2 regions of the Pseudonocardia sp. Ae331_Ps2 genome follow, and region 2 is predicted to be linked to the other one. Evidence: predicted binding sites of a transcription regulator. Region 2 holds the regulator's gene; the other holds the start of a gene.
The links. The regulator HspR, encoded in region 2, represses chaperone genes until heat shock. The targets are predictions, from matches to a motif close to ANNTTGAGTNNNNNNNACTCAANNT.
Positions count from the first base shown of each region.

Region 1 (6,079 bases), 730 kb from region 2:
GGGCCCCGCTCCGGGCGCCCCCGCCGCCCGATGTCGGTGTCCCCGGGCACTATGGGTGTGTGCAGACCTCCCGCGCGCCGGAGCGCCCGACCCCCGTCCCGCAGCGGGACCGCACCATCGGGACCGTTCCCGCCGTCCCCCTCGGTGGCTTCGGGCCCGGTGACGAGCAGAAGCGACGCGACCTGCGGCGCATGAAGGCCGTCGCCACCGGGTTCCTCCTCGGTGCGACGGTCGTGTTCTTCGTCGCGAAGTACTTCGAGGTCGTCCGCGGCGTCCCCGGGGCGGACTACGTCCGGGCCGCCGCCGAGGCCGGCATGGTCGGTGCGTTGGCCGACTGGTTCGCCGTGACGGCACTGTTCCGGCACCCGCTGCGGATCCCGATCCCGCACACCGCGATCATCCCGCGCAAGAAGGACACGATCGGCGACGCCCTCGGCGACTTCGTCGGCGAGAACTTCCTGTCCGAGTCCGTCGTCCGCGACAAGCTCGACCGGATCGGGGTCAGCGAGTCGGTCGGACGCTGGATCGCCGAGCAGGGCAACGCCGACCGCGTCACCACCGAGCTGGCCACCGCCGCGCGGGCGGTCGTGACCGTGCTGCGCGACGAGGACGTGCAGAACGTCATCGAGACCGTCGCGGTGCGCAAGCTGATGGAGATCCCGGTCGGGCCGCCGATGGGCAAGGCGTTGGAGGGCGTCCTGGTCGACGGCGCCCACCGCAGGCTGGTCGACCTCGTCTGCGACCGCGCCTACGACTGGGTCGCCGACAACCAGGAGATGGTCCTGCGGGTCGTGCACGACCGCGCGCCCTCCTGGACCCCGCGCTTCGTCGACGACCTCGTCGCGGACAAGCTGTTCGCCGAGGTCCGCGGCTACGCCTGGGCCGTCAAGACCGACCCCGAGCACCCGCTGCGGCACGCCGTGGACCGCTACCTCGCCGAGTTCGCCCGCGACCTGCAGTACGACGAGACGACCATGGAGCGCGCCGAGCAGGTCAAGCGCCAGGTCGTCGAGCACCCCGAGGTGCAGCACTTCATCGGCCGCGCCTGGACGGTCGTGAAGGCCATGGTCCTCGACGCCGCGGACGACCCGTCGAACGAGCTGCGCCTGCGCGTGCGCGACGGCCTCATGGCCTTCGGGCGGAGGCTGGGTCGCGACGCCGAGCTGCGCGCGAAGCTCGACGGCTGGCTGGCCGACGCCGCGTCGTACGTCGTGCGGCACTACCGGCACCAGATCACCACGCTCATCACCGACACGGTCGCCCGCTGGGACGCGGAGGAGACCTCGCGCAAGATCGAGCTACAGGTGGGCCGCGACCTGCAGTGGATCCGGATCAACGGCACCGTCGTCGGGGCGCTCGCCGGCCTGGTCATCCACGCCGTGGGGGAGCTCGTCATCGGGTGATCGGTCAGGTGTCCCCGCAGGACATCGCGCCGTCATCGCACCGTCATCGACGTGGCGCACACCACGTGACCAGCGCTAGCACCCTGCTTGCAGGAGCTAGCGGCGCCGCGTACGGTCGATTCCGTCAGTGAAGAACGGATCGAGGCGGAGGTGAGACGGATGGCCACCGAGCGCAAGCCCGGAGACCGTGAGTCCGTCGAGCCCGCCGAGCGCGTCGCGCAGGCCGTCGAGAGCGTCGGTCAGACCGTGGGGCACGCGGTGGAGGACATCGGGTCCTACATCCGCGCCCAGCGCGAGGCCGCCCAGGTCTCGATGCGGCAGCTGGCCCGCACCGCGGGCGTCAGCAACCCGTACCTGAGCCAGGTCGAGCGCGGACTGCGCAAGCCGTCCGCCGAGATACTGCAGCAGATCGCCAAGGGGCTGCGCATCTCGGCCGAGGCGCTCTACGTCCGCGCCGGCATCCTCGAGGAGCGGCCCGCCGGTCAGGTGACCGACGCGGTGCTCACCGATCCGACCCTCAGCGAGCGGCAGAAACGCGTGCTGCTCGACGTCTACGAGTCGTTCCGCAGGGAGAACGGTCTCACCGCCGATCCCGACGACACGTCCACCGAATCCAGGAAGTGATCATCATGGCCGTGAACCTCCCCACCAGCGCCGACGTCCAGAAGCTGCGTGAGCAGACCGCCGAGCAGGCCGAGGTCGTCCGCACCCCGCTGCTCGCCGTCCTCGGTGCCGGCGACTACGCCTACAGCACCGTGACCAAGGTCGTCACCGACGCCCGCGAGGCCGCCACCAAGCGCGCCGAGGAGGTCCAGACCCGCGTCCAGGAGCTCCCCGAGGAGCTCAAGGAGCTGCGCGGCAAGCTGTCCTCGGACAACATCCGCAAGCAGATCGAGGAGTTCCGCTCCGAGGTCGAGGGTGTCTACGTCGGCTTCGCCCAGCGCGGTGAGAAGGCCTGGGGCCGCATCCGCAAGCAGCCGCAGGTCAAGCAGGCCATCGCGACGGTCGAGGACCTGACCGAGAAGTTCGACACCCGCGTCGACGAGTTCGTGGACGAGACCCACGAGGTCGCCGTCAAGACCCTCGGCGCCGTCACCACGCAGACCCGCTCGGTCGGTGAGAAGGTCGCCCGCCGCGCCCAGACCGCTGCGGGCGAGGTCGCCGAGGCCGTCACCGAGGTCTCGAAGGAGGCCGCCGAGGCGATCGAGGAGGCCGGCGACGAGGTCGCGTCCACCACGCGTTCGACCGCGCGCCGCGCCGCCGCCAAGACCGACCCGAAGACCGCCACCGGCGCGAAGGTCCCGGCCCGCAAGCCGACCACCCGCCGTGGCACCTCGAGCGCGTCCGCCGCGAAGAAGTGACACCCGCCGGGCCCCGCGCCCGGTGAGCACGCACCGCGCCCCCGGCCGATCCTCGATCGGCCGGGGGCGTCGTCGTGTGCGGGGCCGTGGATCGGGCCGCCCGGGATGTGGCGCCGGACGTGACCAGCGCCCGGGTTGTCCGTACTCTGGCCGCGTGCTGTCGCTGCCAGGTGTCCCCGATGAAGTGATCATCTTCGTGATCAAGTGGATCATGGTGGTGGTCGGCGGGTTCTCGTTCGGGCACGCGCTGAGGCAACGCGCCGACGCCTTCACCGCGGCGGGCAAGCTCACCAAGAACGCCTGGTTGGGCATCACCGGCGTCGCGCTGCTGCTCCTGCTCGTCACGGGCGGCCCGATGTACGGCGGGGCCATGTTCTGGCTGGCCGCCACCGTCGCGACGCTGGTCTACCTGGTCGACGTCAAGCCCGCGGTGATGGAGGTCCAGGGCGGCGGACCGCGTTGGTGACCCACCCGGTCCTCGGGGTGCTCACGGCCGTCCCGGCCCGCCGAGGTCCGCGTTCGCCCTGAGCGGACACGACTCAACTCCGGGAAGCGGAGGGCCCTCCGCGTGGTTGTGCCGGGCATGAGTGACGTGCTGACGCTCCCGGTCCTGCCCCTCGACGACGCCGTGGTCCTGCCCGGCATGGTCGTCCCCGTCCGCCTCGACGACTCCGACACCCGTGCCGCGGTGGACGCGGCCACCGCCGCGGCCCAGGACCGTGACGACGGGAGACGGGTGCTCGTCGTCCCCCGCATCGACGGCCGCTACGGCGCCATCGGCGTCGTCGCCGTGCTCGAGCAGATCGGCAGGCTCCCCAACGGGGACCGGGCCGCCGTCGTGCGCGGTGAGCGGCGCGCCCGCATCGGGTCGGGGGTCTCCGGTCCGGGCGCGGCGCTCTGGGTCGAGGCCGAGCCGATCGAGGCCGGTGCGCCCACCGGCCGCACCCAGGAGCTCGCCCGCGAGTACAAGGCCCTGGTCGTCGGCATCCTGCAGCAGCGGGGCGCCTGGCAGGTGATCGACTCGGTCCAGCAGACCGACGACCCGGGTGCGCTCGCCGACCTCGCCGGGTGGGCCTCGTGGCTCGACGTCGCACACAAGGCCGAGCTGCTCGCCGAGACCGACCTCGACGCCCGGCTGGAGAAGCTCCTGGAATGGACCAAGGAGCACGTCGCCGAGCAGGAGGTCAGCGAGAAGATCTCGAACGACGTCCGCGAGGGCATGGAGAAGCAGCAGCGTGAGTTCCTGCTGCGCCAGCAGCTCGCGGCCATCCGCAAGGAGCTCGGTGAGGACGACCCGGAGGGCTCCGACGACTACCGCGCCCGCGTGGAGGCCGCCGACCTGCCCGACGACGTCCGCAAGGCCGCGCTGACCGAGGTCGGCAAGCTGGAGCGCGCCTCGGACCAGAGCCCGGAGTCCGGCTGGATCCGGACCTGGCTCGACACGGTCCTCGACATCCCGTGGAGCACCACGACCACCGACTCGTCGGACCTGGCGGAGGCCCGTCGCATCCTCGACGCCGACCACGCCGGCCTCGACGACGTGAAGGAGCGCCTCGTCGAGTTCCTCGCCGTGCGCGCCCGTCGCGGACGCAAGGGGCTCGACACGATCGGCGGCCGCGGCTCGGGCGCGGTGCTCTCGCTGGTCGGCCCGCCCGGCGTCGGCAAGACGTCGCTGGGGGAGTCGGTCGCCCGCGCGCTCGGACGCAACTTCGTCCGCGTGGCGCTCGGCGGCGTGCGTGACGAGGCGGAGATCCGTGGCCACCGGCGCACCTACGTCGGCGCGCTGCCCGGCCGCATCGTCCGCGCGATCCGCGAGGCGGGCTCGATGAACCCGGTCGTGCTGCTCGACGAGATCGACAAGGTCGGCAGCGACTTCCGCGGTGACCCGACCGCGGCGCTGCTGGAGGTGCTCGACCCGGCGCAGAACCACACCTTCCGCGACCACTACCTGGAGGTCGACCTCGACCTGTCGAACGTCCTGTTCCTGGCGACGGCGAACGACGCCTCCGCGATCCCCGGCCCGCTGGCCGACCGGATGGAGATCGTGACGCTCGACGGCTACACCGAGCCGGAGAAGGTCGCGATCGCCCGCGACCACCTGCTGCCGCGTCAGATCGCGAAGGCCGGTCTGGACGACGGCGACGTGGAGTTCACCGACGTCGCGCTCTCGATGATCGCCGCCGAGTACACCCGGGAGGCCGGGGTCCGGCAGCTGGAGCGGGGCCTGGCGAAGGTGCTGCGCAAGGTGGCGGTGCAGCTGGACGCGTCGGACACGGCGCGCCCGGTGCACGTCGACGCCGACGCGCTCGTCACCTACCTCGGACGGCCGCGGTTCACCCCGGAGTCCGCCGAGCGGACCTCGGTGCCGGGCGTCGCCACCGGACTGGCGGTGACCGGCGCCGGTGGGGACGTGCTGTTCATCGAGGCCACCGCAATGGAGGGCGAGCCGGGCCTGCAGATCACCGGGCAGCTGGGCGAGGTCATGACCGAGTCGGTCTCGATCGCCCTGTCCTACCTGCGCTCGCGCGGGCTGGCCGGTGACCTCGCGTCGCGCAAGCTGCACGTGCACGTCCCGGCCGGTGCGGTCCCGAAGGACGGCCCGTCCGCCGGCGTCACGATGACGACGGCGCTGGCCTCGCTCGCCTCCGGCAGGCCGGTCCGGTCGAGCGTGGGCATGACCGGCGAGGTGACGTTGCAGGGCAAGGTCCTGCCCATCGGCGGGGTGAAGCAGAAGCTGCTCGCCGCGCACCGGGCCGGACTGACCGACGTGATCATCCCGAAGCGCAACGAGCCCGACCTGGACGACGTCCCGGAGTCGGTGCGCGCCGAGCTGCGGGTGCACCCGGTCGCCGACGTCGCCGAGGTGCTCCGGATCGCTCTGGAGCCGGCCCACGAGGCGGCGGAGGCCGAGCAGCCCGCGGCCTGACCCCCGTCAGACCGGCGGCGTGAGCCGCACGAACCGGCGCCCGTCCCGCATACGCGGGGCGGGCGCCGTCGTGTGCGCGCCCGTCCCGCGCCGCGCCGCCCCTCGTCGCACCCGCCCCTCGCCGCGCCGCGTGCCCCGCTGGGCTCCTACCCGAGAAGCTCGCCGAGATGCAGCTCAGCGGGAACTGTCGATCTCCACGGCCCGCTGAGCTGCATCTCGACGACTGTGGTCGAGCACCTGGCGCACCTCGGCGACGATCTCGTCGGGCCGTCGGTGCATGTCCAGGGCCGTGTAGCGCAGCACCCGCCACCCCGCCGCGACGAGACGGGTGTGCCGCCCGGCGTCGGCGCGGGCCGCCTCGGGCGTCGCGAAGTGACCGCCGCCGTCGT
Region 1 is NZ_MCIM01000001.1:2,706,767-2,712,845, forward strand. Features, by position in the region: gene Ae331Ps2_RS12980 (DUF445 domain-containing protein) at 60-1,403, shown strand; gene Ae331Ps2_RS12985 (helix-turn-helix domain-containing protein) at 1,563-2,027, shown strand; gene Ae331Ps2_RS12990 (hypothetical protein) at 2,039-2,764, shown strand; gene Ae331Ps2_RS12995 (DUF2516 family protein) at 2,919-3,230, shown strand; gene lon (endopeptidase La) at 3,348-5,690, shown strand; gene Ae331Ps2_RS13005 (DUF559 domain-containing protein) at 5,865-6,079, opposite strand, start outside.
Region 1: lon (endopeptidase La) is a predicted target of HspR. The motif match lies at 3,286-3,310, and genes of this name have one in related genera.

Region 2 (6,079 bases):
GTGGCCCGGTACGCCGACGGCGCCAGGATCGCTGTGTTCACGCTGGACAGCCGCAGCGGCAGGATCGGGTCGGGCTTCGCCGTCGTGACGCGCACGGCAGCCGCGCCGTCCGCGGCGGCCTGCAGGCCGATCCCGCGCACCGCGCGCGGCGGCGCGGCGACGCCGGCCACCCAGTTCAGGGCGGTCGCGGCGGCCTGCCCGGTGAGCGGCTCGCCGTTCTGGAAGGTCACGCCGGGACGCAGCTCGAACCGCCAGGTCCGCGGGTCGGACTGCTGGGCCCACGCCGTCGCCAGTGCGGGTCGGGGCTGCCCGTCCGGGCCGGACGCCACCAGGGACTCGGTCACCCCGAGCTGGGAGAGGACGAACGCGTCGTCGGTGTCCACGCCGTAACCGGCCGACGGGCCGAAGGCCATCGCGATCGTGGCCTGCCCGTCCGGCACGACCCGACCGCTCCCGCCACCGGTGCCGCCGCACGCGGTGAGGACCGCGGCGCTCACCACCAGGGCGGCGGCGACCCGCAAGCGGGAACGACGGGGTGCTACGACGGCGCGCACGGCGGCGGGCATCACGACCTGGCCTCTCCGGCGCCCTCGACCGTGTGTCACCCGGCGCCCGGGAGATCTTCGGTAAGCCTGTACATACGGTCAAGCATCTTCACGCATGCGCATATGTCGTTGTTGCCATCGAGTCGCGACTGCCGACGGCGACCTGGTACCACTTCGTGGTGCTCCGCAGCCTGCTCCGCCGACCCGCCGATCCCGAGTCGGACCCGCGTCCCCCGACGCCGCTCCGACCGGGCCGGTGGGCCCAGTTCCGCGGGCTCCCCCCGGTCATGAAGCTGCTGATCAGCACCCAGATGGCCTTCAACGTGGGCTTTTACATGGTGCTGCCCTACCTGGCGACGCACCTGGCCGAGGACCTCGGGCTCGCCGCGGCGGCCGTCGGGCTGGTGCTGGGGCTGCGGACGTTCAGCCAGCAGGGACTGTTCGTGATCGGCGGGACCCTGACCGACCGGTTCGGTGCGAAGCCGGTCGTGCTCGTCGGGTGCTCGCTGCGCGTGATCGGTTTCATCCTCCTCGGCGCGGCCGGATCGCTGCCCGCGGTCATCGGTGGGGCGCTGCTGACCGGGTTCGCGGCGGCCCTGTTCTCGCCGGCGGTCGAGTCGTCGCTGGCGCGGGAGGCCGGGGAGCGGGAGCGCGCCGGTGAGGGCCCGGCGCGGACCGAGGTGTTCTCGATGTTCGCCGTCGCCGGTCAGGTCGGGACCGTCACCGGGCCGCTGGTCGGCACCGCGCTCATGGTGGTCGACTTCCAGCTCGCCTGCCTGGTCGCCGCCGCCGGCTTCGTGCTGGTGGGTCTGGCGCACTGGCGGTGGCTGCCGTGGCGCGAGCCCGAGCAGGCCGGGCAGCCGATGCTCGCCGGCTGGGGCGAGGTGCTGGGGAACCGACGCTTCCTGCTGTTCGCGGTCGGCTACTCGGGTTGGCTGCTCTGCTACAACCAGCTCTACCTGGCCCTGCCCGACGAGCTGGAGCGCGTCGGGCGCACCGCCGCGCTCGGCTTCCTGTTCGTGATGATGTCCGTGCTGGTGATCTGTCTGCAGATGCGGGTGACGGCCTGGGGGAGCCGGATGGGGGCGGGCCGCGCGGTGGTGCTGGGGTTCTGCCTGATGGCCGCGTCGTTCACCGTCGTCGCGGTGGCGCGGCTGCTGCCGGACCTGCCGGGGTGGTGGGCGCTCACACCCGCGGTGCTGATGGTGCTGCTGCTGACCTTCGGCGAGATGTTCGCCGTGCCGGTCGCGCAGGATCTCATCCCGCGGCTGGCCGGGGAACGCAGGCTGGGCGCCCACTTCGGGGTGCTCGCCTCGTTCGGCGGGCTGATGGTGCTCGTCGGCTCGACGGGGGTCGGGGCGCTGCTCGACCCCGCGTTCCCACCCGCCCTGCCGTTCCTGGTCCTGGCGGCGGTGCCGCTGGCCGGAGCCGTGATGCTGGGCCTGCTGGCCCGGCGCGGAGCGCTGACGGCCGCCTGACCGGCTCGTGGCCCGGGCACGACGGTCGTCGCCGCGCGAGGCCCGGTCCCGCACCCCGGTTCCGACGGAGGACGCCGGGGTGCGCGACGGAGCGGGTTCAGCCGTCGTCGGCCGGGCGCCAGCGCACGACGGCCTGACGCCGGTCCACCGGCACGAGGTCGCGCCGGTAGGAGCGGTGCACCGCCGCGGTGGCCTGCGCAGCGGCGGCGCGGACCGCGTCCAGCTCGGCGGTCACCTCCTCGAGGCGCGCCGAGAGCTGGTCGACCATCTGCTCCAGTTCGATGATCCGCTTGACGCCCGCGAGGTTCACGCCCTCCTCCTGGGAGAGCCGCTGCACCTCGCGGAGCAGGGCGATGTCGCGCTGGGAGTAGCGACGTCCGCCGCCCGCGGACCGGCCCGGGCTGACCAGGCCGATCCGGTCGTAGCTGCGCAGGGTCTGGGCGTGCAGGCCGGACAGCTGCGCGGCGACCGAGATGACGAACACCGGGCTGTCGTGTGCCACGTCGACCGTCGGCGGTTCCTCCCCGTCACGGGGGGTGCGTCGTCCGGACACCGCCATCACCTCCTGGCGCTACCGAGCAGGTCGGCCCGCGGGTCGAACGACGACGTCGCCTCGGCGTAGGCCTCCAGCGCGCTCCTCGCCGCCTCGTCCAGCTTCTGCGGCACCGCCACCTCGACGGTGACCAGCAGGTTGCCCTTCTTCCCGTTCTTGCGTTCGACCCCACGCCCCGACACCCGGAACGTGCGGCCGCTGGTGGTGCCCGGCGGGATCCGCAGCGAGACGGTGCCGTCGAGTGTGGGCACCGTCAGGGTCGCGCCCAGAGCGAGCTCGGGGAAGGTCACCGGCACGGTGAGGGTCAGGTCGTCGGGGTTCTTCGACGACCGCCCGAAGATCCGGTGCGGGGTCACGCTCACGGTCACGTAGAGATCCCCGGCGGGGGCCCCGCCGCGCCCGGGCTCGCCCTGTCCGGGGAGCCGGATCTTCTGACCGTCGTCGACGCCCGCGGGGACCCGGATGGACAGCGACCGGGTCCGGGTGGACACGCCGTCGCCGTGGCACTCGGGGCACGGGTCGTCGATGATGCGCCCGGTCCCGCGGCAGTCGCGGCACGGCTCGGAGAACGAGAACGCGCCCTGGCTGCGGTTCACCAGGCCCTGACCGGCGCAGGTGGGGCAGGTGCGAGGGGTGCTGCCGGGCCGGGACCCGGTGTCGCCGCAGCGCTCGCACCGCCCGGGCGAGGACAGCTTGATGGGCACCGTCGCGCCGCGCACCGCGTCCTCGAAGGAGATGGTCAGGCTGCTCTCGACGTCCTGGCCGCGGCGGGCACCGGCCGTGCCGTACCCGCCCGCACCGCCGGCGCTGTTGCGCGCGGCGCGGCCGAAGATGTCGCCCAGGATGTCGCTGAAGTCGCCCGCACCGGCCCCGGCACCGCCCGCGCGGCCGGCCTGGCCGAACAGGTCGTTGATGTCGAAGCCACCCTGGCCGGCGCCACCGGGTCGCGCGCCGCCGGGGAAGCCACCACCGGTGCCGAACCCACCGAAGCCGCCGCCACCGGCGAACATCGCGCGGGTCTCGTCGTACTCCTTGCGCTTGGACTCGTCGCCCAGCACGCCGTAGGCCTCGGAGACCGCCTTGAAGCGGGCCTCGGCCTTCTCGTCGCCGGGGTTCGCGTCCGGGTGCAGCTCGCGGGCGAGCTTTCGGTACGCCTTCTTGATCTCGTCCTGGGACGCCGTCGAGGAGACGCCCAGCTCGCGGTAGTAGTCCTTCTCGATCCAGTCGCGCTGGGTCACTCCGCCTCCTTTCCGTTCACGCCCGCGACGCGGCGGGAGACCGGTCGTCTCCCGCCGCACCGCGTGGTCACGTCCCTACCCGTCCTGGTCAGGCCGGGTTCTGCGGCTCGCCGTCGCCGGCGTCCGCGCCGCCCGCGGCGTCGGTCTCGGCCTGTGCCTCGGCCTCTACCTCGGGGCGGTCCTGCACGGTCACCATCGCCGGCCGGAGGACCCGGTCGGAGATGCGGTAGCCACGACGCAGCACCGTCGACAGCACGGTGACCGTGGGGCCGGAGCCCTCGGCCGGCTCGTGCTGCACGGCCTCGTGGAGCTGCGGGTCGAAGGGCTCGCCCTCGGTCCCGAACGGCTCGAGACCGAGCTTCGTCAGCACCGCGGTGACCTTGTCCGCAGCGGCCTTGAAGGGTCCCGTGAGGTCGCCGTGCTGGGCGGCGCGCTCGAAGTCGTCGAGCACGACCAGCAGGTCGTTCGCGAAGGAGACCTTCGCGTCCACCTTCGTCTGCTCACGGTCGCGGTCGGCTCGACGCCGGTAGTTGGCGTACTCGGCGCTGACCCGCTGCAGGTCCGCGGTGCGCTCGGCGACCTCGGCCCGCAGCTTCTCGACCTCCGGGTCCTCCCCGTCGGCCGGGCCCGCGACCTGCTCGCCGTCCCCGGCCGGGGCCGCCGTGTCGGCGGCCCCGGTCGCGTCGGCGTCGGGACGGACCTCGCCGGTCTCCGGGTCCACCTTGCGGCGGTCCCGGAACGTCACCGGCTCCTCCTGCTTCTGTTCGTCTGCCATGTCGACCGTCCTGTCGTCCCGTGGATGGCCGCCGGCCGTCACTTGCCGCCCTTGGCGTCCTTGTCGTCGTCCACGATCTCGGCGTCGACGACGTCGTCCTGCGCGTCGGAGGCACCGGTCGCGCCGGCACCACCCTCGGCACCGGCACCCGCGGCGCCCTCGGCACCGGGCTGCGAGTACAGGGCGGACCCCATCTTCTGGGACTCGGTGGCGAGCTTCTCCATCGAGGACTTGATCGCCTCGTGGTCGGTGCCCTTCAGCGCCTCCTGGGTCTCACCCAGGGCGGCGTTGACCGAGTCCTTGACGTCGGAGGGGAGCTTGTCGTCGTTCTCCTTGACGAACTTCTCCGTCTGGTAGACGAGGGTCTCCGCCTGGTTGCGGGTCTCCGCCTCCTCGCGACGCTTGGCGTCTTCCTCGGCGTGCGCCTCGGCCTCCTTGACCATGCGGTCGATGTCGTCCTTGGACAGCGCCGACCCGCCGGTGATCGTCATCTCCTGGCTCTTGCCGGTGCCCATGTCCTTGGCGGACACGTTGACGATGCCGTTGGCGTCGATGTCGAAGGAGACCTCGATCTGCGGGACGCCGCGCGGGGCCGGCGCGATGCCGGTCAGCTCGAACATGCCGAGCTTCTTGTTGTACGCGGCGATCTCGCGCTCGCCCTGGTAGACCTGGATCTGCACCGACGGCTGGTTGTCATCCGCGGTGGAGAAGATCTCCGAGCGCTTGGTCGGGATCGTGGTGTTCTTCTCGATCAGCTTGGTCATGACGCCGCCCTTGGTCTCGATGCCCAGGGACAGCGGGGTGACGTCCAGCAGCAGGACGTCCTTGACCTCACCGCGGAGCACACCGGCCTGCAGCGCGGCACCGGCGGCGACGACCTCGTCCGGGTTGACGCCCTTGTTGGGCTCCTTGCCGCCGGTCAGCTCCTTGACGAGCTCGGTGACGGCGGGCATCCGGGTGGAGCCACCGACGAGCACGACGTGGTCGATCTGGTTCACCGAGATGCCGGCGTCCTTGATGACCTGGTTGAACGGCTGACGGGTGCGGTCCAGGAGGTCCTGGGTGATCCGCTGGAACTCCGCGCGGGACAGCGTCTCGTCCAGGAACAGCGGGTTCTTCTCGGAGTCGACCGTGATGTAGGGCAGGTTGATGCTGGTCGAGGACGAGCTGGACAGCTCGATCTTCGCCTTCTCCGCGGCCTCGCGGAGCCGCTGCATCGCCATCTTGTCCTTGGTCAGGTCGATGCCCTGGGAGGACTTGAACTTGTCGACGAGCCAGGTGACGATCCGCTCGTCCCAGTCGTCACCACCGAGGTGGTTGTCGCCGTTGGTCGCCTTGACCTCGACGACGCCCTCGGCGATCTCCAGCAGGGACACGTCGAACGTGCCGCCACCCAGGTCGAAGACCAGGATGGTCTGCTCCTTGTCGCCCTTGTCCAGGCCGTAGGCCAGCGCGGCCGCGGTCGGCTCGTTGACGATGCGGAGCACGTT
Region 2 is NZ_MCIM01000001.1:1,977,139-1,983,217, forward strand. Features, by position in the region: gene Ae331Ps2_RS09460 (ABC transporter substrate-binding protein) at 1-521, opposite strand, end outside; gene Ae331Ps2_RS09465 (MFS transporter) at 833-2,023, shown strand; gene Ae331Ps2_RS09470 (heat shock protein transcriptional repressor HspR) at 2,121-2,576, opposite strand; gene Ae331Ps2_RS09475 (DnaJ C-terminal domain-containing protein) at 2,582-3,814, opposite strand; gene grpE (nucleotide exchange factor GrpE) at 3,903-4,589, opposite strand; gene dnaK (molecular chaperone DnaK) at 4,628-6,079, opposite strand, start outside.